Regions from separate parts of the Streptococcus sp. KHUD_013 genome, predicted to be linked through region 1. Evidence: predicted binding sites of a transcription regulator. Region 1 holds the regulator's gene; the other holds the start of a gene.
The links. The regulator HrcA, encoded in region 1, represses chaperone genes, less so after heat shock. The targets are predictions, from matches to a motif close to TTAGCACTCNNNNNNNNNGAGTGCTAA.
Positions count from the first base shown of each region.

Region 2: a site for HrcA is predicted at 5,970-5,996, ahead of groES (co-chaperone GroES). Genes of this name have one in related genera too.

Region 1 is NZ_CP186264.1:327,350-339,645, reverse strand. It holds gene dnaJ (molecular chaperone DnaJ) at 1-80, opposite strand, end outside; gene ACOXXR_RS01550 (DJ-1/PfpI family protein) at 235-867, opposite strand; gene dnaK (molecular chaperone DnaK) at 1,060-2,883, opposite strand; gene grpE (nucleotide exchange factor GrpE) at 3,137-3,661, opposite strand; gene hrcA (heat-inducible transcriptional repressor HrcA) at 3,686-4,720, opposite strand; gene ACOXXR_RS01530 (M15 family metallopeptidase) at 4,887-5,669, opposite strand; gene ACOXXR_RS01525 (histidine phosphatase family protein) at 5,662-6,360, opposite strand; gene ACOXXR_RS01520 (histidine phosphatase family protein) at 6,402-7,118, opposite strand; gene ACOXXR_RS01515 (PFL family protein) at 7,252-8,589, opposite strand; gene ACOXXR_RS01510 (ACT domain-containing protein) at 8,608-8,874, opposite strand; gene ACOXXR_RS01505 (VanZ family protein) at 9,156-10,277, opposite strand; gene ACOXXR_RS01500 (rhomboid family intramembrane serine protease) at 10,415-11,011, opposite strand; gene ACOXXR_RS01495 (CPBP family intramembrane glutamic endopeptidase) at 11,176-11,886, opposite strand; gene ACOXXR_RS01490 (hypothetical protein) at 11,926-12,111, opposite strand.
Region 2 is NZ_CP186264.1:1,757,563-1,769,858, forward strand. It holds gene ACOXXR_RS08430 (ABC transporter permease) at 1-1,343, opposite strand, end outside; gene ACOXXR_RS08435 (ABC transporter ATP-binding protein) at 1,356-1,988, opposite strand; gene ACOXXR_RS08440 (ABC transporter permease) at 2,004-3,266, opposite strand; gene groL (chaperonin GroEL) at 4,017-5,639, opposite strand; gene groES (co-chaperone GroES) at 5,663-5,947, opposite strand; gene ACOXXR_RS08455 (hypothetical protein) at 6,075-6,368, opposite strand; gene ACOXXR_RS08460 (PTS system mannose/fructose/sorbose family transporter subunit IID) at 6,471-7,325, opposite strand; gene ACOXXR_RS08465 (PTS mannose/fructose/sorbose/N-acetylgalactosamine transporter subunit IIC) at 7,309-8,151, opposite strand; gene ACOXXR_RS08470 (PTS system mannose/fructose/N-acetylgalactosamine-transporter subunit IIB) at 8,216-8,710, opposite strand; gene ACOXXR_RS08475 (PTS sugar transporter subunit IIA) at 8,728-9,168, opposite strand; gene ACOXXR_RS08480 (ABC transporter substrate-binding protein) at 9,303-10,610, opposite strand; gene ACOXXR_RS08485 (response regulator transcription factor) at 10,607-11,293, opposite strand; gene ACOXXR_RS08490 (sensor histidine kinase) at 11,290-12,296, opposite strand, start outside.

The sequences.
Region 1 (12,296 bases):
TTCCGATAGGCTTTCTTGATCTCATCCTGAGACGCATTCTTTGAAACGCCCAAACGGTCATAAAATTCAGTATTGTTCATACAAGATACTAAGAGCGAACAGAAAGCGACTGAAATTTAGGAAACCGACAAGAAATCCTGATTTCTTAGGCGGTTTATCTAATTTCCAAGCTTTCCGCTCGGGTTCAATTCCCCGAACACTCTTTGTTCCTTTCTATAATTTATAAGTAAATCTTTAGAGGATATTTTCTATACTTCGCTTCACTTGTTCAAATTCTTGGTCTGATAGAGTAAATATCAAATCCTCTTCAGCGTACTCGTTCTGTTCTTTAAAATAGTTATCCGTATTCTCTGCCAACCCTAAACTTAGAATCACTTTCCTTGCAAACTCTTGATGCGCAAAACCAATAGCCGTAATGATTTGTTTATCTTGCACAAGAACTTTCGGTTGGAAATTTTCACGTGGAAGAAATTCAAAATAGTCAAAGAAGTTTTGCCAAATTCCACCTGTAAATTTCGTATCCTTCAACAAGCCTGCTTTCGCCAATAAAAGAGGCGCTGAAGAAATGGCGGCAATGAGGATATCTTGCTCACCAAGGTTCCTCAAGAACGAAATCAATTTCTCATCCTGTAGGGCAGGTCCTATGTTTACCATTCCTGGCAAAATCACACAAGAATACTCTTCTATACGGATCTGATCTAGTGTTTTGGTCGGTTGACAGGGCAAACCATCCTCAGAGACCACTATCGAATGATCTGAAGCGACATAATCAATCGTGACGTCAAAAGACAGAGCTAAAGTACTTGTTAAAGCGGTTATCTCATAAAGAGAAAAATTAGGATAAATGATACAAAGTACTTTTTTCATACGCAACATCCTCTATTTTACCGAAAAACAGAGGCTGAGTTGCAACCTCTGGATTTCTTCCTATACTTACTAGTTTAAGTTTTAAAAATCAAACTAGTAATGCTGAATTGAGTTTCGGATTAAAGGAATCCTAAAATCTCGGAACCTTTCTTTATTTCAGGAGGTTCCGCTAAAACAATCCACTGGATTGTTTTACTTTTCAGTAAACTCTCCGTCTACGACGTCATCGCCTGCGTTTCCTGTTGCTTGTGCGCCTTCTGCTCCTGCTTGGGCTTGTTGCGCTGCTGCGGCTTGTTCGTAGAGTTTAACGGCAAGTCCTTGAGCTTTTTCGTTCAATGCTTCAAGTTTTGCTTTCATTTCGTCCAAGTTGTTGTCTTCTTGGGCTTTCTTAAGCTCATCGAGGGCAGCTTGGGCAGCATCACGTTCTGCATCGAAGCCTTTACCTTCAGTTTCTTTGATTGTCTTTTCAGTCGCAAAGATTGCTTGGTCTACTTCGTTACGAAGGTCAACTTCTTCTTTACGTTTCTTATCTGCTTCAGCGTTTGCTTCTGCATCTTTCATCATGCGGTCGATTTCTTCGTCAGTCAAACCTGAGTTTGATTGGATAACAATTGTTTGTTCTTTTTGAGTTCCAAGATCTTTTGCCTTAACAGATACGATACCGTTCTTGTCGATATCAAATGTTACTTCGATTTGAGGGATACCACGAGGTGCAGCTGGGATATCAGTCAATTGGAAACGTCCAAGAGTCTTGTTATCTGCTGCCATAGGGCGTTCACCTTGAAGAACGTGGATATCAACGGCTGGTTGGTTATCTGCTGCAGTTGAGAAGACTTGTGATTTAGATGTAGGAATTGTTGTGTTGCGCTCGATGAGTTTTGTGAAGACACCACCCATTGTTTCGATACCAAGTGACAATGGTGTTACGTCAAGAAGGACAACATCTTTCACATCACCAGTGATCACACCACCTTGGATCGCAGCACCCATAGCAACTACTTCATCAGGGTTTACTGATTTGTTTGGTTCTTTACCAGTTTCAGCTTTAACAGCTTCTACAACGGCAGGGATACGAGTTGAACCACCAACAAGGATCACTTCATCGATTTCTGACAAGCTCAAACCTGCATCTGAAAGGGCTTGGCGAACTGGAACTTTTGTACGTTCTACAAGGTCACGAGTCAAATCATCAAATTTCGCACGAGTCAAAGTCATTTCCAAGTGAAGAGGTCCAGCCTCACCAGCAGTGATGAATGGCAAGCTGATTTGAGTTGAAGTCACACCAGAAAGGTCTTTCTTAGCTTTTTCAGCTGCGTCTTTCAAACGTTGAAGAGCCATCTTGTCTGTTGACAAGTCAATGCCGTTTTCTTTCTTGAATTCTGCTACCAAGTGGTCAATGATTTTTTGGTCAAAGTCGTCACCACCGAGTTTGTTGTCCCCTGCAGTTGCCAATACATCAAAGACACCATCACCGAGTTCAAGGATAGATACGTCGAATGTACCACCACCAAGGTCAAATACCAAGATTTTTTCTTCTTTGTCAGTCTTGTCCAAACCATAAGCAAGAGCTGCTGCAGTTGGTTCGTTGACGATACGTTCTACTTCAAGACCAGCGATTTTACCAGCGTCTTTAGTTGCTTGACGTTGAGCATCGTTAAAGTAAGCTGGAACTGTAATAACAGCCTTCGTTACTTTTTCACCAAGGTATTCTTCAGCGTAACCTTTCAAGTATTGAAGGATCATTGCTGAGATTTCTTGTGGAGTGTATTCTTTACCGTTAGCAGAAACCTTTTCAGAAGTCCCCATCTTAGATTTGATAGAGATGACTGTATCTGGGTTTGTCACTGCTTGACGTTTTGCAGCGTCACCAACGATGATTTCACCGTTTTTGAATGACACTACAGATGGAGTTGTGCGATTTCCTTCTGGGTTCGCGATGATTTTTGATTCAGTTCCTTCAAGAACTGCTACTGCTGAGTTTGTTGTACCTAAGTCAATACCGATAATTTTAGACATATGTTTTTCTCCTTGTTGATTTTTCTTCTTTTTTTGATATTTCCCTTAAGTGGTGGGGACGTGAGCAACTCCCTTCGGGATTTCATCACTTATTTTTAAGCCTACTGTCTCAAAAATCCCCTGTTTCAGTAGCACAAGCTACTGAAACTTTCACCACGGCGGGAAATATCTTCCTTGCAAGCCTCCGGCTTGCATCTTATCTTTCTTTCATAGTTTAGTGTCGTTTCGGACAAGATTTTTTAAGTTTTCTAGCCTAATTGTAGACAACTACCATGGCTGGGCGCAGGATGCGGTCATGGAGTTTGTAGCCTTTTTGGAAGACTTGTGCGATAGTGTCTGCTGGATGTTCATTATCTGCAGGCAAGGTTTGGATAGCCATGTGGTAGTTATGGTCAAATTCTCCGTCTGCTGCAATTTCTTCAATTCCTTCTTCTTTCAGAGCATGTACCAAACTTTCTTGGACCATTTCCAAGCCCTTCTTCACATCATCTGTCAATCCTTCGACGGCGAGGGCACGTTCGAGGTTGTCTAGTGATGGTAAGATCGCTTTTGCCAAATCTTGGCTACGGTATTTTTGTAATTGCTGACGTTCTTCATTGGCACGGCGCTGAATGTTTTGCATTTCTGCATGAGCACGAAGGTATTTGTTTTCAAATTCCTCGGCACGCGCTTGTGCTTCTTCTAACTCAGAAGGTTGGTTGCTTTCCTCTACAACTTCTTCAGTTGTCTCGGCAACTTCCTCTTCTTTCACGTCTTCTTTTTTGATATCTTCTGTCAAGGCATACACCCCTTTCATTTGGTCTTAATTTACTTCATAATGGTTGCTGTTGAGGTAACGGTAGTAATCCGTCAACTTCATGACCAACACTCGGCCGATAACATTGACCAGACTAATCACCCGCCTGTAATCCATCTCTACGGGACCAATCACATGCATGAGGGCCATCCCACGATAAGGAACCAGGAACTTGTGACTAATCACCGTCACATTTTTCAAGGCCTTCTCTTGGGATTCCGCAACCAGGATCTGGGTCATTTGGTCTTCCGGCATTCCTCCTCGTAACTCCAAGGCTACGTGTTGGGGATTATCTAAGAACTGATAGGTCTGAAGATCGGCATAACTCAAAGATGAAACCTTTCCTTCTACAAAGACCAGTTCTTGAAACAGTTGCGAGAAGACGTAATCGAATAGATCCACGACATTGTCTGTCGTCTTGAAATAGCGCTGTACAATCTGTGGAATCTCCGTCCGTAAGCGGTAGTGGATATCCAAGACCGTATTTCCAATGAAGCGTTCTTGAACCAGCTGATGGAAGATTTCCAAGTCACTGGTTAAGAAATTCTTTGGAATAGCAAACTGTACGGTGACAGGCTTTGATTCATCCAAGGTCAGAACTGCTAAGGCATCATGGTTGGATAATGGAACAATCTCAAAACCCGTCAAGCGCTGCCGTGTCGGCTCCACATCCTGAATCACTGCGGTGTAGCCCGTCATCTGGGCTAGTAACTTGGCCGTAGCATCCAAGATATCGTCTAACTTAAAGGCTTCGAAATCAAAGGCCTTCACCACCTGGTAGACATCTTGTTCATCAATCAACTCTAGATCGAGCGAGTTCTGAACGAAATATTGGAAACCAGCTCGACTAGGCATGCGGCCACTCGAAGTATGGGCTTTCTCTAGCAACCCTTGCTTTTCGAGAGCAGCCATGTCGTTTCGGATGGTCGCACTACTGGATTGAATGACATCTTGTAGTGCTTTTGAACCGACCGGTTCGTGGGTCTTGGTAAAGATATCGACGACAAGATTTAAAATCTCATTTTGACGTTCTGTAACCATGACCTCACCTCTCTTTCATTTTTAGCACTCTAAACACTCAAGTGCTAAACCATGATTCTATTATACACCCTCTCAAAAGAAAGTCAAGAAAAAAATCCAAAAAATTAGCACTCTTTTTTAAAGAGTGCTAAAAATCATTCTTAAGACCGATACTAGGCCAAAAAAACTATAAACCTGCTTCTTTCAGCTTTTGAATATATTCTTCTAAGACCAGTTGGTGCTTGACCATATACTGGGCATTTTCTACACCGACGTAGCGGAAGTGCCAGTTTTCATAGTCCACACCCGTGATCGCATTTTTCCCTTCTGGATAACGGAGAACAAACCCATATTGTGGCGCCAAGGCAATAATTTGTTGCACTACCTCTTCGGATAGCCCATTTGGGGCACTCATATCAATCGCAAGGCCTGTCTGGTGCTCACTAGCCCCTGGGACCTGTACTTGTGTTTGTGCTTGACGTTCTGCCTCTTCATGAGGAAGCCCAGTAGCTTCTAATTGAGCTATCCGCTCATTAAAAAGTTCTGTTTGCTCCTCTACACTTCGATAACCGGAAATCAAGGACTCCTCAGGAGCAATGGCCCTTGCCGCCGCTAAAAATTGCTTAGTTTGTTCTGCGATCCGACTATCCACCTTGATTTCTTCAACGTCGACTAACTGAGGATTCAGCTCAGCCAACTTGTTGTCCCGGTTGACCAAGACTAGGTTCCAATCCTTGCTAGAAACTTGCGGAAGGTCTGTCTTCGGTTTTTCTTCCTTTTTCTCCTGTTTCTTCTTTTCAACCTTTTTCGGAGCTGTCTGTACAGTTTTTTGTTCCCAAAAAGCAAGTGATTGCACCCACTCAGGTTTCAAATAGAAGACAGCCACTCCTGAACCTACAAGGAGCAGAAGTAGGCAGAAAAACCAAATCCAGCCTGTTTTCTTTTTCTTTGCACGCTGATACTTACTCATGTTCTCCCTCTAACTCCTGTGCACCAACTTTACGATAAGACAGATCGCCAACGGCTTCAAGTTTAAATTGGCCATCCTCATACTCAATAACTGTCACACTACCATTGTCCAAGACCAATTCTTTGAAGGCTTTTGGATCAATCAGGTAAATCAAGGTACTGATCGTCATCCCATGACTGACCACGATGGCGTTGCCACCACCTTGAGACTCGACATCCTTGGCAATCGCCGTAAAGCCATCCAAAATTCGATCTCGAAGAGTTTCCCAGGACTCCGCCCAGCCTGCTGTATCCACTTCGACAATTCCTTCAGCTAACTCCATCAAGCTTAAATGATGGAAATCATCGACTCGAAAGACACGTGGCAGAACCCCCATAAAGAGTTCCCCGTCGTAGGCTCCATCAAAGCTTCCAAAACACCATTCACGAATACGCTTATCATAGCGATAAGGAATTTTACCAGTCAAGCCTAATTCTTCTAACACAATTCCCATGGTTTGAATGGTTCGACCCGAGTCACTGGAAACAGCTTGTTGAAACGGAATACCAGCTTGGCGTAGCCCAATCCCCAATTCATGAATCCCTCGTTCACCAGCTTCCGTCAAGGGGCTATCAGACCAACCTTGGGCACGACCAATGGTATTAAACATGGTTTTTCCATGACGGGCAATATACAATTTTGTCTTTGCCATTTTTATCCTCCTGCAATTGTTATCTTTTTATATAAGGTATCTTATTTTTTTACATCAAGTTCTTCTGAGTGGGTTGCTAACCAGTTAGCACCCAGCTTGCGATAAGACTCATCTCCGATGGTTTGGATCGAGAAACGTCCATTTTCGTATTCTACCAGGGTAACACTGCCATTTTCAACCCTTGGATCCAACTCTATCTCTGGATTTAAAATGCACACAAAGGAACCGATGGTCATGCTATGACTGACAATTAGGGCATTTCCACCACCCTTGGCTTCGACTTCTTTAGCAATCTCTTCAAAACCATCTACAATGCGTTTTTTCAACACATCCCACGGTTCAGCCCATCCGGCTGTATCCACTTGGTAAATCCCATTCGCTAACTCTTCTAGTGTTAACTTCTTGTAGTCTTCTATATCCAGAACACGGGGAACGACTCCACGGAAAAGCTCTCCTCCATAGGCGCCATCAAAACTTCCAAAACACCATTCCCGGATCTTTTTATTGAAAGTATAAGGAATCTGATCTGTGAGCCCAAGCTCGTCTAAAACAATTCCCATGGTTTGAATGGCGCGACCGGAATCGCTGGAAACAGCACGGACAAAGTCCAAACCAGATTCTCTCAAACCAACCCCCAATTCACGGATACCTTCTTCTCCTTGAGCAGTTAAAGGCGTATCCGACCAACCTTGGGCACGACCTATCGTATTAAACATGGTTTTTCCATGCCGAATAATAAATAATCTTGTTTTCGCCATGTAATCTCCTTTTACGTTCTTCTATTATATCATTTTTTATAAGGAAACTGTCAGCGATGACCACTAGATTCACTTTCACTACCTTGGTCAACATTAAAAGCCCTGAGCAAACATCATGCGCCAGGGCCATTTTTTAATTTTTAAAACTATGAACTGGGGCCGGAATTTGACCACCACGGGCAATAAAGTCAGCTGACGAAGCCTTGTTGACCTTCATCACTGGAGCAGAGCCAAGAAGTCCTCCAAGCTCTAACATATCGCCTTCTTCTCCATAAGGAATAATCCGAACCGCTGTTGTCTTTTGGTTGATTACTCCGATAGCTGCTTCATCGGCAATCATAGCCGCAATCGTCGTAGCTGGAGTATCAGCTGGGATGGCAATCATATCCAGACCGACTGAACAAATGGCTGTCATGGCTTCCAATTTTTCCAGGTTGATATGACCTGACTGGACTGCCGCAATCATCCCCTCATCTTCTGAGACCGGAATGAAGGCACCTGACAAACCACCGACTTGGTTACAAGCCATGATGCCGCCTTTTTTCACTTGGTCATTGAGCAGAGCGAGCGCTGCAGTAGTTCCATGGGTTCCTACTACTTCAAGCCCCATAGCCTCAAGGACACGGGCAACCGAATCCCCAACAGCTGGTGTTGGCGCAAGAGACAAGTCCACAATTCCAAACTCAACACCGAGACGTTCACTAGCCATTTGACCAACCAGTTGCCCGACACGAGTAATCTTGAAGGCTGTCTTCTTAACTGTTTCAGCCAAGACATCAAAGCTTGCACCAGAAACTTTTTCAATCGCCCGTTGGACAACACCAGGACCTGAAACTCCAACGTTGATGACAACATCCGCTTCACCAACACCGTGGAAGGCACCCGCCATAAAAGGATTGTCCTCTACTGCATTGGCAAAGACAACAAGTTTCCCTGGTCCCATTGGATCCGCTTGGGAGGCTTCTTTAATGATACGGCCCATATCTCGGACAGCGGTCATATTGATCCCCGTCTTGGTCGATCCGATATTGACTGAAGAGCAGACAAAGTCCGTCTCTGCTAGGGCACGAGGAATAGAATTGATGAGGATTTCATCCCCCTTTTGGTAACCTTTTTGAACCAGGGCTGAGAAGCCACCGATAAAGTTAATTCCGATCTCTTTAGCCGCACGATCCAACGCCTTGGCAAAGGGCACATAATCTGTCGCATTGGTTGCTGCCCCGATAATAGAAATCGGAGTGACCGAAACCCGCTTGTTCACAATCGGGATGCCGAGTTCTGCCGCAATCTCATCCCCAACAGCTACTAAGTCCTTGGCCTTTGTCACAATCTTCTGGTAGATTTTTTCTGCCGCCTTATCAATATCTGGATCAATACAATCTAGAAGGGAGATGCCCATAGTGATGGTCCGAACATCAAAGTTCTGCTCCTCAATCATAGCAATGGTTTCTGTTACCTGTCTAATGTCCATAAATTCTCAACCCCTATCTTACAAATTGTGCATGGCATCAAAAATGGCTGCGCTCTGGATATTGATTTTGACATGAAGAGACTGACCGAATTCTTCTAATTCTGAACGAAGCTGGGTAAAATCTTTTTTCTCATCCGATGATACGACTGCCATCATGGTGAAGTACTCATCCAATACCGTTTGAGAGATATCATCGATATTGAGTCCCAACTCTGCTACCTTAGTCGCAACACCTGCTACGATTCCTTTTTGGTCTTTTCCGACGACTGTAATAATTGCTTTCATTTCACTGCTCCATTCTATCTATTTGCTTCCATTGTAGCACATTCCCCTTAAAATCACCCTTCCCAACTGGGAACGTTCAGATATTTTCCGCGAATCTAAAAAATAAAGGCTGGGACAAAAGTCCTAGCCTCTTAATTGTTTTTGGATTGTCGAGCAAGACGCAGTGGTTGAGTGGGCTCTACTACGCTGATTTCATCAGCTTTTACAGCCCTACTCAACTGTGCGGAGGTGGGACGACGAAATCGAATTCTAACGAATTACCGATTTCTGTCCCACTCTCTCTATTTTGATGATTCGGTTTCATCCTTAAAGATATCTTTCTTCACGCGCACCGTACTTTCATATGTTGCTCCAGCCAGGCGGTCAAACGGAAAGCGACGACTGAGCAAGATGATGGCAAAGGTGATAATCAGGTACAATAAAAGCACAAAGAAGAGCAACAAGATCATGGATAAGGTTAAGAGGGAATTGTCCGTCAAATCCTGATTCAAGAGTGAAATCAAATAGAACAATCCTTGGGGTATCAAGTAGAAATAGCCCGCCACTAGAATCCCCCTCCAAATGGTGCGAAGCCATCTTTGCTTATCAAAATGCAAGCGGCATTTCAACAAAGCCATTCCCAAGGTTTTCCCCCGCCACAAAGGAAGCAAGCTAAAGTAAACCGCTAGAACTGCCACATAAGGAATCGTCCCTAAACGCCCAATCAATGCGTAGAGAATAGATACCATCACAAAGTCGATCAAGAAAGCAAGTCCAATCCGAAAGCCAGATACTCTCGTCCCCACTCGGAAAGAATGCTCGTCGATTTCATCTCGTGTTGGCAGTAACCAAACTAAAAACCAACCGAGCAGGTAGCCCACTCCACCACCGGTGGTATTTTGAATGATATCATCGACATCTGCTAGGCGGTAGGGGCCCGGATATAGAAAGTAGAGACCTGATAACTGGGTCAGCTCCAAAAAAAGACTAAAGAGGGCCGTCAGGAAAATCGTCTTCTTAAAACCACACTTAAAATAATAGCGCAGATACATCCCAAAAGGAATCAACATCAGAACATTAAAGGCAGGCACGTAAAAAGTCGGATGCTTAAGGGCCTGAAGCCAAGTGCTTGTCTGCGCCAGATCAAAGGGACTCTCCTTGAAAAAATCCACCACAAAGGCAAAGGGATAAAGATTGATCATTTCCGAGTAGCTGGTATGGATCTTACTCGGGTCTGGTAGGGGCAAGACCACCAACAGATAGACCGTCATTAAGTAAAGCATAAAAGAATAGAAAATCAGCACCCGCAACTTATTGACCGAGCCATATTTTCGATAATTCAAAATCATATAAGGCAAGGTCAGCAAAAATGCCAGGAAAGGAAAGAGCTGAACAGCTGTTTTAATTGTAGAAATATAGCCCATTGAGTCTCCATTTTATCGTTATAAAATCACCCTTTGTACAATGACAAAAGGTGATTTCTTCATTGATATAGAATATTATACGGCGCCATAATGGAAGAGTCAAGGAAGCAAAATGAAAATCTCGCTTAATAGTCGGATTAATAGTTAGTTCTCCTTCTTAAGCTTTTACTTCCTATATAAACCAAAAGGTAACTAGCAATTCCTGAAAGATGCAAGAAGGTCGAGATCCATCCGGTAATCAATGGTAAGAGCATGAGGCTAGATAGAAAAATCAAGAATAGATAAAGCCATTTTACGGTGCGTGATAATTCCTTCCACACGTTTGGCAGGAGCAGGATTCCTCCTGTTACAAAGGCATAGCCGACAGCAGAGATTCCCGTTGCCTGAATGTCCTGCCCTAGTGTTAAAAGATGAAAAACGATGGAAGAGATGACTGTCGCAGTCACAAAAACAAGCAAGACATGCTTGGATCCCCTCTTCCTTTCTAGCAGTCCACCAAAAGGTAGAATCATAAGCCCATTTAAAAGCAGATGTACCCATAAAAACCAGAGGGGGGCTCCTTTACTTCCATGCATCAAGGTCCCACTCATATACTGCCAATAATGAACCGGTTTTGAATGAAAGGCCAATAGGTCGTACATAGCATTCCCATAAAAGGAAGTCAATAAACCGAGCAACAAACAGATTAGAGCTATCGTACTGATAACAGGATAGGTTTTTATCATCGTTTTCATTTTAAAACTTCTTTTCTGTAAATAAATCAATTGTCTCACCTTGAGTATACTTTCATTATACCACCCCTTAAACGAAAATAAGATCACTTTTAAAAAGTGATCCTAGTTTCATTAAACAACTCCAACCTCTAACTCCCATTTCACGCCCGGCCACAGAGACAAGGTTATTTAACAAGAAAATGCCAGTAGATATAATTGAAGATGAATATCCAGATTGGTTTCCAAAAAGTGAGAAAATTGCTAAAGGCATGCAAGAAGATGGGCAACCGGATATCTTTAGTTTTCTTATAGACAGCTGCGAAGAAGAGCCCTGAACAGAAATAAAGAGAAAAGGTTACAGGGTCCCGATATTGATGGATCAGATGAAAGGCCGCAAAGAGAAAGCCCGAAAGCAAAACGTCTAAATGAAACTTACTTTCTTTAAAGAAGACATTCATCAGATAGCCTCTAAAAATAAATTCTTCGATCATAGGAGATGTAACAGTAGCTAGGACAAAAAACAGAGTGCCCGAAATACCAGGGCCATTTAGATAAATGGAGGATGGCAATTTGGTTTGATGAACGACAGGAACCAGCAAATCCTGAAAAGTTTGTAGCACCCATCTTTCAACAAAGAACCACAAGAGCACCAGAGCAAAATACCCCAGATAGTGCCACTTCCATTTCTGTATATTGGAACGAATGACTATCTTCTGCTTTTTAAACCAAAATAGAATGCCGATGAGAAGCAAAGAGTAGAGAATCAAATAGATGAAATAAAGAAAACTTACATCACCATTGAAAACTCCAGTTAGGTAGATACCAAGGCCTTCAATCCCAAAAACAAATAGATATAACAGGAACAGTAAAGCGACTCCATGTTTGGCATATTTCATAACATCCTCCACCAACAAAAAAATTTTAGCCGATACTCATTAAATTGCGAAGAAACTTCGCATTTCAAGTGGCGCAATCAACTTACGGAAGTATTCCCAACCATTCGGACCACCTGAAACTGGAGGCGGTCCCATATATATAGTATTAAAAACCCCACCACCTGCTACTTTTGAGAGAAAATCGCTATCTAAACTATCAAATTCTTCCAAAATCTTTGTATTCATTATGAATACCTCCTTATATTTATTAGATTAAAAAATATTGTCTAGTTGCAACTTTGACAATTTTAGTATAGCACACGAAAAATCTTTAAATCAACAAACTCCTAAATTGTCCCTTTTTGAACAGAAAGTGGCATCTTCTTTTGTTTTTTACTCCACTTTGCTAGGAGAAAACAGCCATTTAGATT
Region 2 (12,296 bases), 560 kb from region 1:
TTATGCAAGAGCCATTGAGAAGAAAGGATGGATACGAGAATCAAGAGAAGCCCACCGACCAAAACAATCACCAGCAATTGGCTCGGTTGGATATCCATATGGATATCTGTCAGGGTCTTACTGAAGCTCTCTGCCTCAGCTCCTCCACCAAGGTTAGCTGCAGAGGATTCTTGAGCCATTTGTTTGGCAATGCCACTGGTTACGTTCTTAAGCACCGTATCTCCGACTCCTTTGGCAAGAAGACCTGCGACTCCATAGGAGAGGAGGAAGGCTGGGATGGAAATCATGATTAATTCTGCCACGAATTGTCCCGCAATCTGCACCTTGGAGAGTCCTAGAGCCAGCAAGATACCAACTTCTCTGCGACGGGCATTGAGCCACAAGACAAGGAGAAGGGTGAGAAGCAAGCTAGCAAAGATGAGGCTACCGATAAACAAGTAGTTCGCCACTTGGAACATACTGCTGATCGATTTTTGCAAGGCTGGGTAGTTGGAAGAGCTCTTGACTAGGTCATAGTAATTCCATGGGATATCCAAGGCTTTGATTTTTTCGATCAATTTATCCAGGTCCTGATCCCCTTTTGCAAAGAAGGTCGCATCCTCATAGGTAGCTGTTTGGACGGTATTGCCATAGAGTTTGGCAGCTGTATCCAAGTCAGAAATGAGTGTATCTTCATACAATTCTTGGGCGTAAGTGAGAGGAGCTTGGTTTTTCCCTGAGAACAAGCCTTTAATGGTCACTTCGACGGTTTCATTGGCCCCTTTTTCATTGTCTGCATCGTAGAGGTTGGACTTGAGACGCACCTTATCGCCCACCTTGAGGCCATTCTTTTTCGCCAAATCTTCGTGCATGAGGATTTGGTTTTTGTCCTTATCGGTCAGATGCTCCCCTTGGACCAGTTTGTAGGCTCCAGAGACAAATTTATCTTCTTTTGAAGAGTCATTGACCCCTGTCACCATCAAGGTGTTTTTGAAGTGCTTGGCCCGCTCTGGAGATTGATTTTGCAGGGTTTCTTCGGTCTCAATAATCTCGTGGTCTAGGATATCCGCGATGGCATTGATCCGCTTGATGGAGGAGGTGATCCCCTCTACCTGGCTGATTTTTTCGATATCCTCTCCTCTGAGATTCCCAGCTCCCCGAGGGGTTCCCGGATTGGTCCGTCGATTGATCTGCATCGAGAAGCTATTGGTGATGGAGCCTAGACTTTCTGATGAAGCTTTTTGGGTCGCCCCCTTCATGGAGAGTCCGATCAAGCTCAAGGTCCCCATGAGGAGAATGATGGCAAAGAGCAAGAGAGACTTGGGCCATTTACGTGTGATATAAGCAAAAGCATTTCGCAACATAGCATTCCCTCCTTACTTGCTCTTCTCAACGAGGCTACGGCGACTCAATTCCAAGACCACATCGGAGGCCTCTGCCACTTCCTTGCTGTGGGTGACGACGATGACACATTTTTGGCGTTCCTTGGCCAACTTCTTCAAAATTGCAATGATATCACCTGCTGTTTGTTCGTCTAGGTTTCCTGTTGGCTCATCTGCCAAGATGACAGGCGCTTCTGAAACGAGCGCACGTGCAATGGCCACCCGTTGCTGTTGCCCTCCAGATAGTTGGAGGACATTGCGTTTGATTTGCGTTTCGTCCAGCCCCAATTCCAAGAGAATCTCTTTCCCAGCTTGTTTGTTGACTAGGCGGACATTTTCAAGTGGTGTCAAATAATCGATCAGATTGTAATTCTGAAAAACCAGGGAAACATGGTGCTTGCGGTGGTAGCTAGATCCTTTGGTCTGGATATCCTCCCCATCAAAGAGAACCTGCCCCTTCTTGGGATTGTCCAAACCAGCCAAGAGGGAGAGGAGGGTTGATTTCCCAGTTCCTGACTGGCCAATAATACTGTAAAATGTCCCATTTTCGAACTGATAGTTCACATTTGAGAGGATATCTTCACTATAGCTTTGGTAACTATAGGCTACATTTTTGAGTTCTAACATATGTGTCATTTCTCCTTAACTCATTTTTGTTAATATTTCTTTTGGTGTCTTGCGCCAGATCAAGCTGGTGGTTGCACCGAGCGACAGAAGGATCAAGCCCAAGAGGCTAGCATAGGCGATTCCTAAGGAAAGGCCTTGAGGGATCTGATGAAGTAGGTCAAGGGTTTGCTGTTGTCCCGTCTCTCCGACAAATTGTTCTAAGAAACGTTGGCTAACCATCCGCCCGATGAGAAAGGCCGGAATCACTGCCAGTAAGGATACCAGCACCACTTCCAAGAGGAACTGTCCAAAGATCCGTCCCTTGCTCTTTCCAATGGATAAGAGAACCCCGATTTCATGGATCCGCTCCCGTGTCCAGAGACTCAGTAAGAGCGATAGGGCACCTGCTCCCGTCACCAGGAGGACGATCATCATGATCCGTACCAGGCCTTCTAGGGTCTGAGAGGATTCCTTCATCTGGTCAAAGGCCTTGCGATCTTCGACCAAGCGGAGAGATTGCCAATCCAGATCCAAGCTTTTGACTTGCTTCAAGAGAGCATCAATTTTCTCAGGATCTTTAACGCCAAAGGTAACCTGGGTCACTTCTTGCTGACTGAGACCTAAGAGCTTGGTCGCATCCTCATAAGGAAGGTAGACTTGGTTTTCACTCAGATCAGAGGTCATTCCTGTGAATTTTTCCTGTTTCTTACCTGAAAAGATCCCAACGATTTCAAAGGTTTGCTCTTTGGCAGGAGTCTCTCCCATCTGAAAACTGGATAAGGTTAACTGATCTCCGACCTTTAGCTTGTTCTTCTTAGCCAACTCTTCGTGGATCAAGATCTGTCCGCTCGCTTTATCGGATAAGTGCTTGCCTTGCACCAATTGGAAACTGCCACTTCGGAAATCCAGATGCTGGTCTGTCTTCTGGGTGAAGACAGCGCCTAGTGCTTGCTTGGCTTCCTGTCCCAGATCATCCCTTTCTACCGACTGCTGTCCCGTCACCGCTTCTTTACCAAGAATACGAACGGGACTTTCATATTGAGGAACCATGGATCCCACCCCGTCCAGTTGCCGCACCTTTTCAGCTTCCTTCAGAGCAAAGGGCTTATCCCCTTGTTTACTGGTCAGAGCAAAACTGGTCCCCGCCGACTGTTTGATGTGGTCCTCCAGTTTTCCTCCCACTTGCATCAGTGAAAAACAGAAATACAAGCAAGAGAGGATCAAGAGGAGAATCAGAAAGAGGACCAGATTCCTCGTTCTTTTTCGAGAAATATAGGCGATTGCCTGTTGTAAGAGCATGATCTTACCCTCCATTTCAAGGTCCACAGCGATACAGTGTGGACGCTTTCATCATTTGTTGCTTTCATTATAGAGGAGAAATGTGAAATGTTTATGAAATACAAAAAAACTCCCCCAGAAAAATCTGGAGGAGCTTTTAGCAAGGTAGTATGAAACATTTTTAATATGAAAAAGGTCGATAAAAATTAAGGATCAAAAAGTTTCAATTTATTCGATCAAGTTTTTGTCTTTAGACATGTATGTGGGAAGTTTTCCTCCCTTGCTCTGATGTAGAACTTTTCTACTTAATATAGTTTAACCTATCTTTGTTACAAAATAAAGGAATTTGTATTGCATTTTTGTTCCAAATATAAAACGGATGGATCACTAAAAAAGAAAATTTCTATAGATGTTTGTTCAATTGAAAAGAACGCACTGATATCACTACATTTAAAGAAAATCGACAATTCAATCACACTTTGTTTTTTTTCATCCAATCGCAGTTTTTTAACCTAGTCGTTAAAGCTTAATTTGCAGAAAAATAAATTTCAATAATTGCACTTCACAAGCAATTGCAATATATATATATAAATGCATTCTGCCTGACCCAAATGAATAGAGGCGAAGCCTCAATCAAACACACAAGTTACGACAGAAAATAAAGAAGGTCGATAATGCCTTCTTTGTTTTCTTAGTAAGATGCTTAGGCAAGGCATCATGGTGCTTGCCGTATCCTAATGAGGTGCTTCAGCACCCATTGGGATAAGCAGGTTACATCATTCCACCCATCATGCTTGGATCCATAGCTGGTGCAGCTGGAGTTGGTTCTGGTTTGTTGGCTACCACTGCTTCGGTCGTCAAGATAAGGCTCGCTACAGAAGCGGCATTTTGAAGAGCTGAACGACTCACCTTCACTGGGTCGATAATTCCTGCTTCAATCATGTTGACCCACTCACCTGTTGCAGCATTAAAGCCTGTTCCGACTTCTGCATGTTTCAAGCGATCAATGACAATTGATCCTTCATAGCCTGCATTGTGGGCAATTTGGCGTACAGGTTCTTCCAAGGCGCGAAGCACGATGTTGCGTCCTGTCGCTTCATCCCCTTCCAATTCAAGGGTTGCCACTGCAGAAATAACGTTGGCAAGGGCCGTACCACCACCGGCAACAATTCCTTCTTCAACCGCTGCACGTGTCGCATTGAGGGCATCTTCGATACGGAGTTTCATTTCCTTCAATTCTGTTTCGGTTGCAGCTCCGACCTTAATCACTGCAACGCCACCAGACAATTTGGCCAAGCGTTCTTGCAATTTTTCACGGTCAAATTCTGAAGTGGTTGTTTCAATTTGTGATTTAATCACGGCCACACGGTTAGCAATAGCTTCAGGATTACCTGCACCTTCTACGATGACTGTGCTGTCTTTATCTACTGTCACTTTACTTGCTTGCCCAAGCGCTTCGATGGTCGCATCTTTTAACTCAAGACCGAGATCTTCTGTGATAACAGTTCCCCCTGTCAAGATAGCGATGTCTTCCAGCATGGCTTTGCGACGGTCACCGAATCCTGGTGCCTTAACAGCTACGACATTGAAAGTTCCACGAATCTTGTTCAAGACAAGAGTTGGGAGAGCTTCGCCATCCACATCATCCGCAATAATCAAGAGCGGACGATTGCTTTGTAGGATACTTTCAAGCAGGGGAAGGATTTCCTGGATATTTGATACCTTCTTATCGGTGATCAAAATATAAGGATTTTCAAGGTCTGCCACCATTTTTTCATTATCAGTGACCATGTATTGAGAGAGGTAACCACGATCAAACTGCATCCCTTCAACGACTTCTAACTCTGTTTCCATTCCACGAGATTCTTCAATCGTGATCACTCCGTCGTTGCCCACTTTTTCCATGGCTTCTGAGATGTACTCACCGACCTTTTCAGAGCGAGAAGAGACAGCCGCAACCTGGGCGATAGCCTCTTTATTGGCAACCGGAATCGCATTATCTTTCAAGGCTTCAACAGCAGTCGCAACCGCTGCTTCAATCCCACGACGGATACCGATTGGATTCGCACCCGCTGTAACGTTCTTGATCCCTTCACGGACGATGGCTTGCGTCAAGACAGTCGCAGTCGTTGTTCCGTCTCCAGCAATATCGTTGGTTTTAGAAGCAACTTCTGATACCAATTTGGCACCCATATTTTCGAAGTGGTCTTCCAATTCGATTTCTTTTGCGATGGTCACCCCATCATTGGTAATCAATGGTGACCCAAATGATTTTTCAAGAACCACATTACGGCCTTTAGGTCCCAAGGTCACCTTAACAGTATCTGCTAGGATATCAACCCCACGGACCATGGCTGCACGAGCATCTGATGAAAATTTAATTTCTTTTGACATACATCTTTCTCCTTTCTGATTCTTTAAGCTTCAACAATGGCAAGAATACTTGCAGTCCCAACAATCGTGTACTTCTCATCGCCGTCTTTCACTTCAACGCCTGCATGATTTTCCACTAAGACAGTATCACCAACTTTGACGCTTGGAGCTACCAACTCACCACTGAGGGTTCGAACCCCCTCACCTACAGCGATGACTTCTGCTGTTTTGGTTTCAGCTTGACTTGCTTTTGCGATGACAAAGCCACCGACTGTTTGTTCTTTTTCTTCTACTTTCAAGACCACGCGGTCTCCTAATGGTTTTAACATATCGTTCCTCCATTTCTGTATTTTAGCACTCTTTGATATCGAGTGCTAACTCATGTTTCTATTGTATCACTTGGTCAAAAATAGTCAAGAAAAAAACACCTCAATCTTTTCGAAGTGTTTTCGATTTCTAGCCAACCAGATCTAGTTTTTCTTGGTAAGCTTGGACAACTTTTTGTAGGTTGGCTCGACCACGATACATCCCATATCCCACTACCAACATCCCCACGATCCCGAACAGGGCGATCAAGCTACCTAAGATCAAAAATAGTAGGGAAGTCTTGTGAAAGAAATAAATCAGCAGCCCACCGATACTAGCCATGAGAAAGAGCACACTAAACCAACGCCCCAAGTTTTCCAACATATGCCGTTGGTAGCGAATTTCTGTCTCATACCCTTTTATTAATTCTTGTCTGGTGTGCATAGATGCCTCCTTCAATAAAAATTGAGAATGAAGTATTCGTAAAGGAGGTCACGTACTTCATTCTCAATGCTCCGGTTGCAATAAACTGTTTCCAGTTTCCTCTTAGTATTTGAGACCTGGATCAAAGATTCCAAGAGCTACCCCAGCCAAGGCGATGATGACCAAGAGAAGCATCACCTTGTTTGGTGAGACTTTCTTCTTCGCCATGAGCCACCAGCAAAGAGTGATAAAGGCAGCAGTTAAGAGACCTGGATAAACACCATCAATCTTTTCTTGGATTTTGAGGAAGGCCTCTCCGTCAGCATTTTTAAATTCGAGGGCTGTTGTAACAGAGACCCAAGTCGCTGCTACGGCACCGATGACCATACCACCGACTACACTGATCGCTTTGCGAAGGGCTTGTCCTTTTGGTCCTACAAGGAATTCAACCGCCTTGTCCCCTAAGTGATAACCTTTGAAGAAAGCGAAACGCATTCCCAAGTATACCAAGAGGTTCCAAACGACGATGTAGAAGAGAGCCCCTGCAATGTTTCCACCTTTAGAAAGACCAAGGGCAATACCGAGAAGTACAGGGATTAAAGTCCCAACAACCAAGGAGTCACCAATTCCAGCGATTGGTCCCATCAGACCAGCACGCATCCCGTTGATGGTTTCGCCATCTACTGCTTCCCCATTGGCACGAGCTTCTTCCAAACCAGCTGTAATCCCTACAACCAGTGATCCTAGTTGGGGTTCGGTATTAAAGAAGGCTGTATAGGTTTGCATAGCTTCTTTTTGTTCTTCTTTAGAATCATACATTTCTTCCACGATTGGAAGCATAGAAGTCAAATACCCAAAGGTTTGCATGTGTTCTTGAGAGAAACAGGTCAAGTGACCATAATACCAATGATGGAATGCTTTGGTTAGCGTTTTCTTTGAAATTTTCTTTTTATCAGCCATCTTAGATATCCTCCTCATCATCGTCAAAGTCATTTGCTCCAGCAGGGACGACTTTCATTGTTTTAATCACTTCAAGTTCATAGTAGATCACCGCAAAAATCAATGAAACTACCGCACTCGCTACCAAGTTCAAGCCAAGAGATTTTGCCAAAGTAAATCCAACAAAGAATGGAATGAAGTCTCTCACTTCTGTAACGATTTGCTTCAAGAGGATGGCAATACCGACACATGGAAGAAGGGCACCGACTGTAAAGAGGGCTTTCATCCAGTAACCATCCATCGGAAGGTATTGTTTCATCAAATCCACCATGTTTTCACCGAATTTGGTGATAATCATTGTTGGAAGGAAAGAGAAGAGGAAATGAGAGATCCAAGGGTAAACCCAGTCAACTGCGTAGAGTTTTTTGAAGTTTCCTTCTTCAACGGCTTTCCAACCGATGTGTTGCCAAAGCAAATTCATTGTCGCAGTACCGTAGAAAAGAACGGTACCGATAGTCCCAACGGCTGCACCGATTGGGGCTGCTGCTGCTGCAATTGCTGCCTCACCAGTAATATTGTTAGCATGAACAAATAAGATAGAAAGAGGAATTCCAATATAAGAAATAGCCCGCACATCGGCAGATACAGTTCCACCAGGAGTAACCAAGGCGATGTATACGACCTGAAGGGCAACCCCGACCATGATACCGGTTGTCACATCTCCAAGGATCAACCCTGAAATCAAACCTCCGACCAGGGGACGACCAAGTGTATAGTTCCCGATACTGGAACCACCCATACCAGGCATTGAAGACAAGCTGGCGAAAATACCAAGCAAGATTGCTTGAATCCATGAAATTGTCATAACAAACGCTCCTTTTGTTTGTAAATATAGTTTAGTGACGAAGAGCTAGAATGTGCTCCCCTTTCTAGAATCCGAATTTTGATTTAAAATCATCCCAGTAACCAATCGACACATCTGGTAACAACTGGAATTTTACCTTGTAACCAGCAGCCTGAATAGCTTCAATAGCTTCTGCTTCTTCCTGGGTGATGGATTGGTTGTTCCCCAATTTCACAGCACCCGGACGGTCATTTGCAGGACCGACAATGATTTCTTTGACATCCCCTGGAACAAATCCTTGGTCGACCAAAATTTCTTTCATATCGATGGGGTTCTTGGTAATCAAGAAATAGCGAGTTTCTGATTCCGTTACTTTTGCAGATTTTTCCTTGAAAGCTTCCTTGGTCCAAACAAAGGTTTTCTTATCTGAAGCCCCTTTATAGGCTTGGATCAAGACCTTATTGGAAGCTGCTGCGTCGTTGACGGCGATTAAGCCATCACAAGGCTTTTCTTTAGCCCATCGAGTTACTGTTTGACCGTGGATCATACGGTCATCAATGCGTACAAATGATACTACCATTTTCTAACCTCCCTAAATTAAATATCATCGTCTTCTTCATCATCACCCTCTACTGAAGCAAGGGCAAATTCTTGTAAGGCAGTGGAAGCTTCGGATAAAATCACTTGGACTAAGTCTGCCCCCTCCATCATGTCCTTCATCACAACTGCTGTCAGCGCCATGGTCAAGTTCATTCCACCTAAGATCAAGGCTCTAGACAGCTTTCCTTGCTCCTCTAGCACCGTTGCAGCTGTTGTCAAAGGACTTCCACCTACAATGTCCGCTAGAACTAAGACAGAGTCCTCATCTGCCAAAGGTGCTAGAGCCTGACGAAAATCATGAGCAAAATCATCTACCGATTTGCCTTCTTTCAGTCCGACCGCAATCACCTGATCTATCTTATCCCCAGCAAACATTGCCAGTGAACTTTTCAGACCTTCTGCCAGTCCACCATGACTGACTAATACCAGATACTTCATCCTTTCGCCTCCTTTATGATGACCTTATTGTATTGCTTTTGAAAGCGTTTTACTATTGTCATTTGTCACAAAGAAAAGTTGACATCTGTCAATAAAAAAATGACATCTGTCACTTGACAGATGCCTAGTTCTTCTTAACGAAACTTCTCACGAAGCATTTCCTCAATAATCTTTTGAATTTGAGGCAATTGATTATCAATATCTTTTGCTTTAAGGGCATTATGAATGAGATAGTCCAATCGATCCCAGATATCAGTTGGCAGGTTCCCAGGAGTGCTTAGGACAGCTTTTTTCATAATTCGGTCCAGGGTCCGATTCGTCAGGGAGTCGGACCCGAAATCATCCGCTTTAAGAAGGTCCCGACTTTCCGAACTATTGACCACCGAAGGGAGGACAGAGGTCCCCTGCGACTGCCGGAAGAGGTCCTGCTGGACCTGCTGGTCCTGGGTCAAAAATTCCATGAATTCCTTGGCCTCCTTGCTAGCACTGGCCCGAGAAGACAGAGCAAACAAGGACGTATCCACTAAGGTTGACGGAGTTGATCCAGAAGCCCCGGGCATAGGGATACAGGTCCAAGTGAAATTTGAATATTTGGCAACATGATAGGGATATGGTTTATAAGTTCTGTACTGGGCCAAGGTCATCGGATAAAAAGCGACCTTTCCTTCATCAAAATCCTTGGAAGTGACATTGAAGTTCCCATGAAGAGCTTCAAGTTTTTCGACAAAATAGAGCGAGCGCTTCATTTCTTTACTCGTCAGACTAATGTTATCCTGGCGGAACAGCTGTCCCCCGTAGGCTGCCAAGGCCTCTCGCCAAGTATAATCTGTACTTCCAAACTGATCTAGCTCCCCATCTCCATCCGTATCCTTCGTCACTTTTTGACAAATAGCATAAAATTCCTCCAAGGTCCACCCCTCTTTCGGAATAGCAATCCCTTCCTTTTCCAATAAATCCTTATTGACACACATCAAAACAGGATTGCTCTCAAATGGGAGGGCATATTGACGATTCTTGTACTTGCCGGCTTCTAGAGCAACTGGATAAAAATGAGAAGGATCGACCTGTTTTTCCATCAAGGGGGTCAAATCTTCCACCGCCCCACGCGCCGCTAACACTGGCAACTCTGTACTGGATACCATATAGAGATCTGGCTCCTGTCCATGGAGGATCTGATTGGCTAACCAGTTCGCATACTTATTCTTCGGAATCCCGCTTTCATAGACAATCTTTACCCCTGGATGCGTTTTTTCAAAACGAGCAATCGCTTGGTCCAAGACTTTTTCTTCTGTTTGGGTGGGTACATCCCAGCTAGATCCTGCGTAGACCCCCAAACGGACAATCCTTGGCTGACGCCGCCACCAAATCCCTCCAGCAAGCAGAAGAAGCAAGAAGATCCCTAGAAAAAATCTGGTACCTCGTATCTTACGTTTTTTCTTCATCGGCCATCACTTTCTGTTCCAAAATCCTTAGTGGTCACACCTTTTTGAACAGACCAACTAGCTAGCTGGGTCCGATCTCGCAGGTTCAACTTAGACAAAATTGTTGACAGGTAATTCCGAATCGTTCCCTCAGACAGGAAAAGTTTGGCTGCGATTTCCTTATTAGACTCCCCAAAACCAACCTGCTGGATGATCCGCCATTCAGTCAGGGATAAGTCGCTCACATATTCTTCAGAAACGGAGATTGTGTAATTGCTCTGAGCCATCTGAGAAAAAATCTGAAAAACCTTACTAGCAATATTAGGGTTTATCATGGCTCCCCCATGATAAACAATTTGAATGGCTTGGTAGAGCTCCTCTGTTGAAGCCCCTTTAAGCAAATACCCTGAAGCTCCATATTTCAAAGCACGAAAGATGAAATCATCATCGTCAAAGGTGGTCAGAATGATGATTTTAACCTCAGGGAAGCGTTCCTTGACTTCTTTTGTTGCCATCACACCATCTATCTTGGGCATACGAATATCCATCAATACGACATCTGGTCGATCTTGGGGGATTCGCTCTAGCACTTCGTGACCGTCCGCCACTGCAGAAGTCACCTGAATATCTTGATGGGCAGACAAAATAATTTGGAGCGACTCGCGAATCAGTGCTTGGTCATCCGCAATCATTACTTTGATCATAAGATCTTTCCTCCTTTTTCTTTGGGCAATTCAATTCGTGTATAAAATCCATTTCGATTGGCAAATTCTATCCTTCCTCCCAAGATAGAGACCCGCTCTCGCATTTGTTTCAAGCCATAGCCGACCTGTAGTTGGTCAAAGCCGACCCCATTATCTTTGAGAATCATGACATAGGCATCTTCCAGCAAAAAGGAAATCTGCATGTGAGTCGCATGACCGTGGCGGACAGAATTGGTCATGGACTCCTGAATCACTCGAAAGACGGTGTCCTCCACCATGACATCCAGATCTACATCATCCCAGTCATAGGTTAGCTCGACTTGTAAGTTGGAAATAGCTTGGTATTCGTGAACCAATTTCAAAACCGCATCCCTCAAGGTATGGTCCTCCAAGGCACCTGGCCGAAGCTTGTTCAAAGAGCCCCGGACGTCCTTGATTCCATCTCGTACCACCGTAGAGACCGATTGAAGCTGGGTCTTGGCACGACCAGGGTCAATATCAATCAAAACCCCAACTGCATCAATCCCTGCAGAAATACCCGTCAAGGCATGGCCCAGAGTATCATGAATTTCCCGTGCTATTCGCTTGCGCTCCCGATCCTCCGCAATCTTTTCCGAAAGGGCCATGTAGCTATTTAATTCCGTATTAACCTGCGAAACCATTTCTAACTCTTTTTCAATCCGATGGTGCTCTGCCACTACCGATAAAATGTAAAAGAGAAGAGAAATAATAAAGACAACCATATTTAAAGAAGCTAGCGCATTTTTAGCGAATAGGATGAGCATCCGAATCGATGAAGGATAGAAGGCAATATAGGCATCTAGCGAAGGCAATTGCACAACTAGAGAAAGAATGTCATAATTGGTCACAAGGAGGACTATAAAACTCAGAAGGATAAAGGCAAACCAGTAGCGCCTATCTTTGGAACTACTAAACTCTTTGGAACCGTAAAAGATATCAGCAAATACCAAGAGGATGATCCCATTGTAGGAGAAGCTGAGGG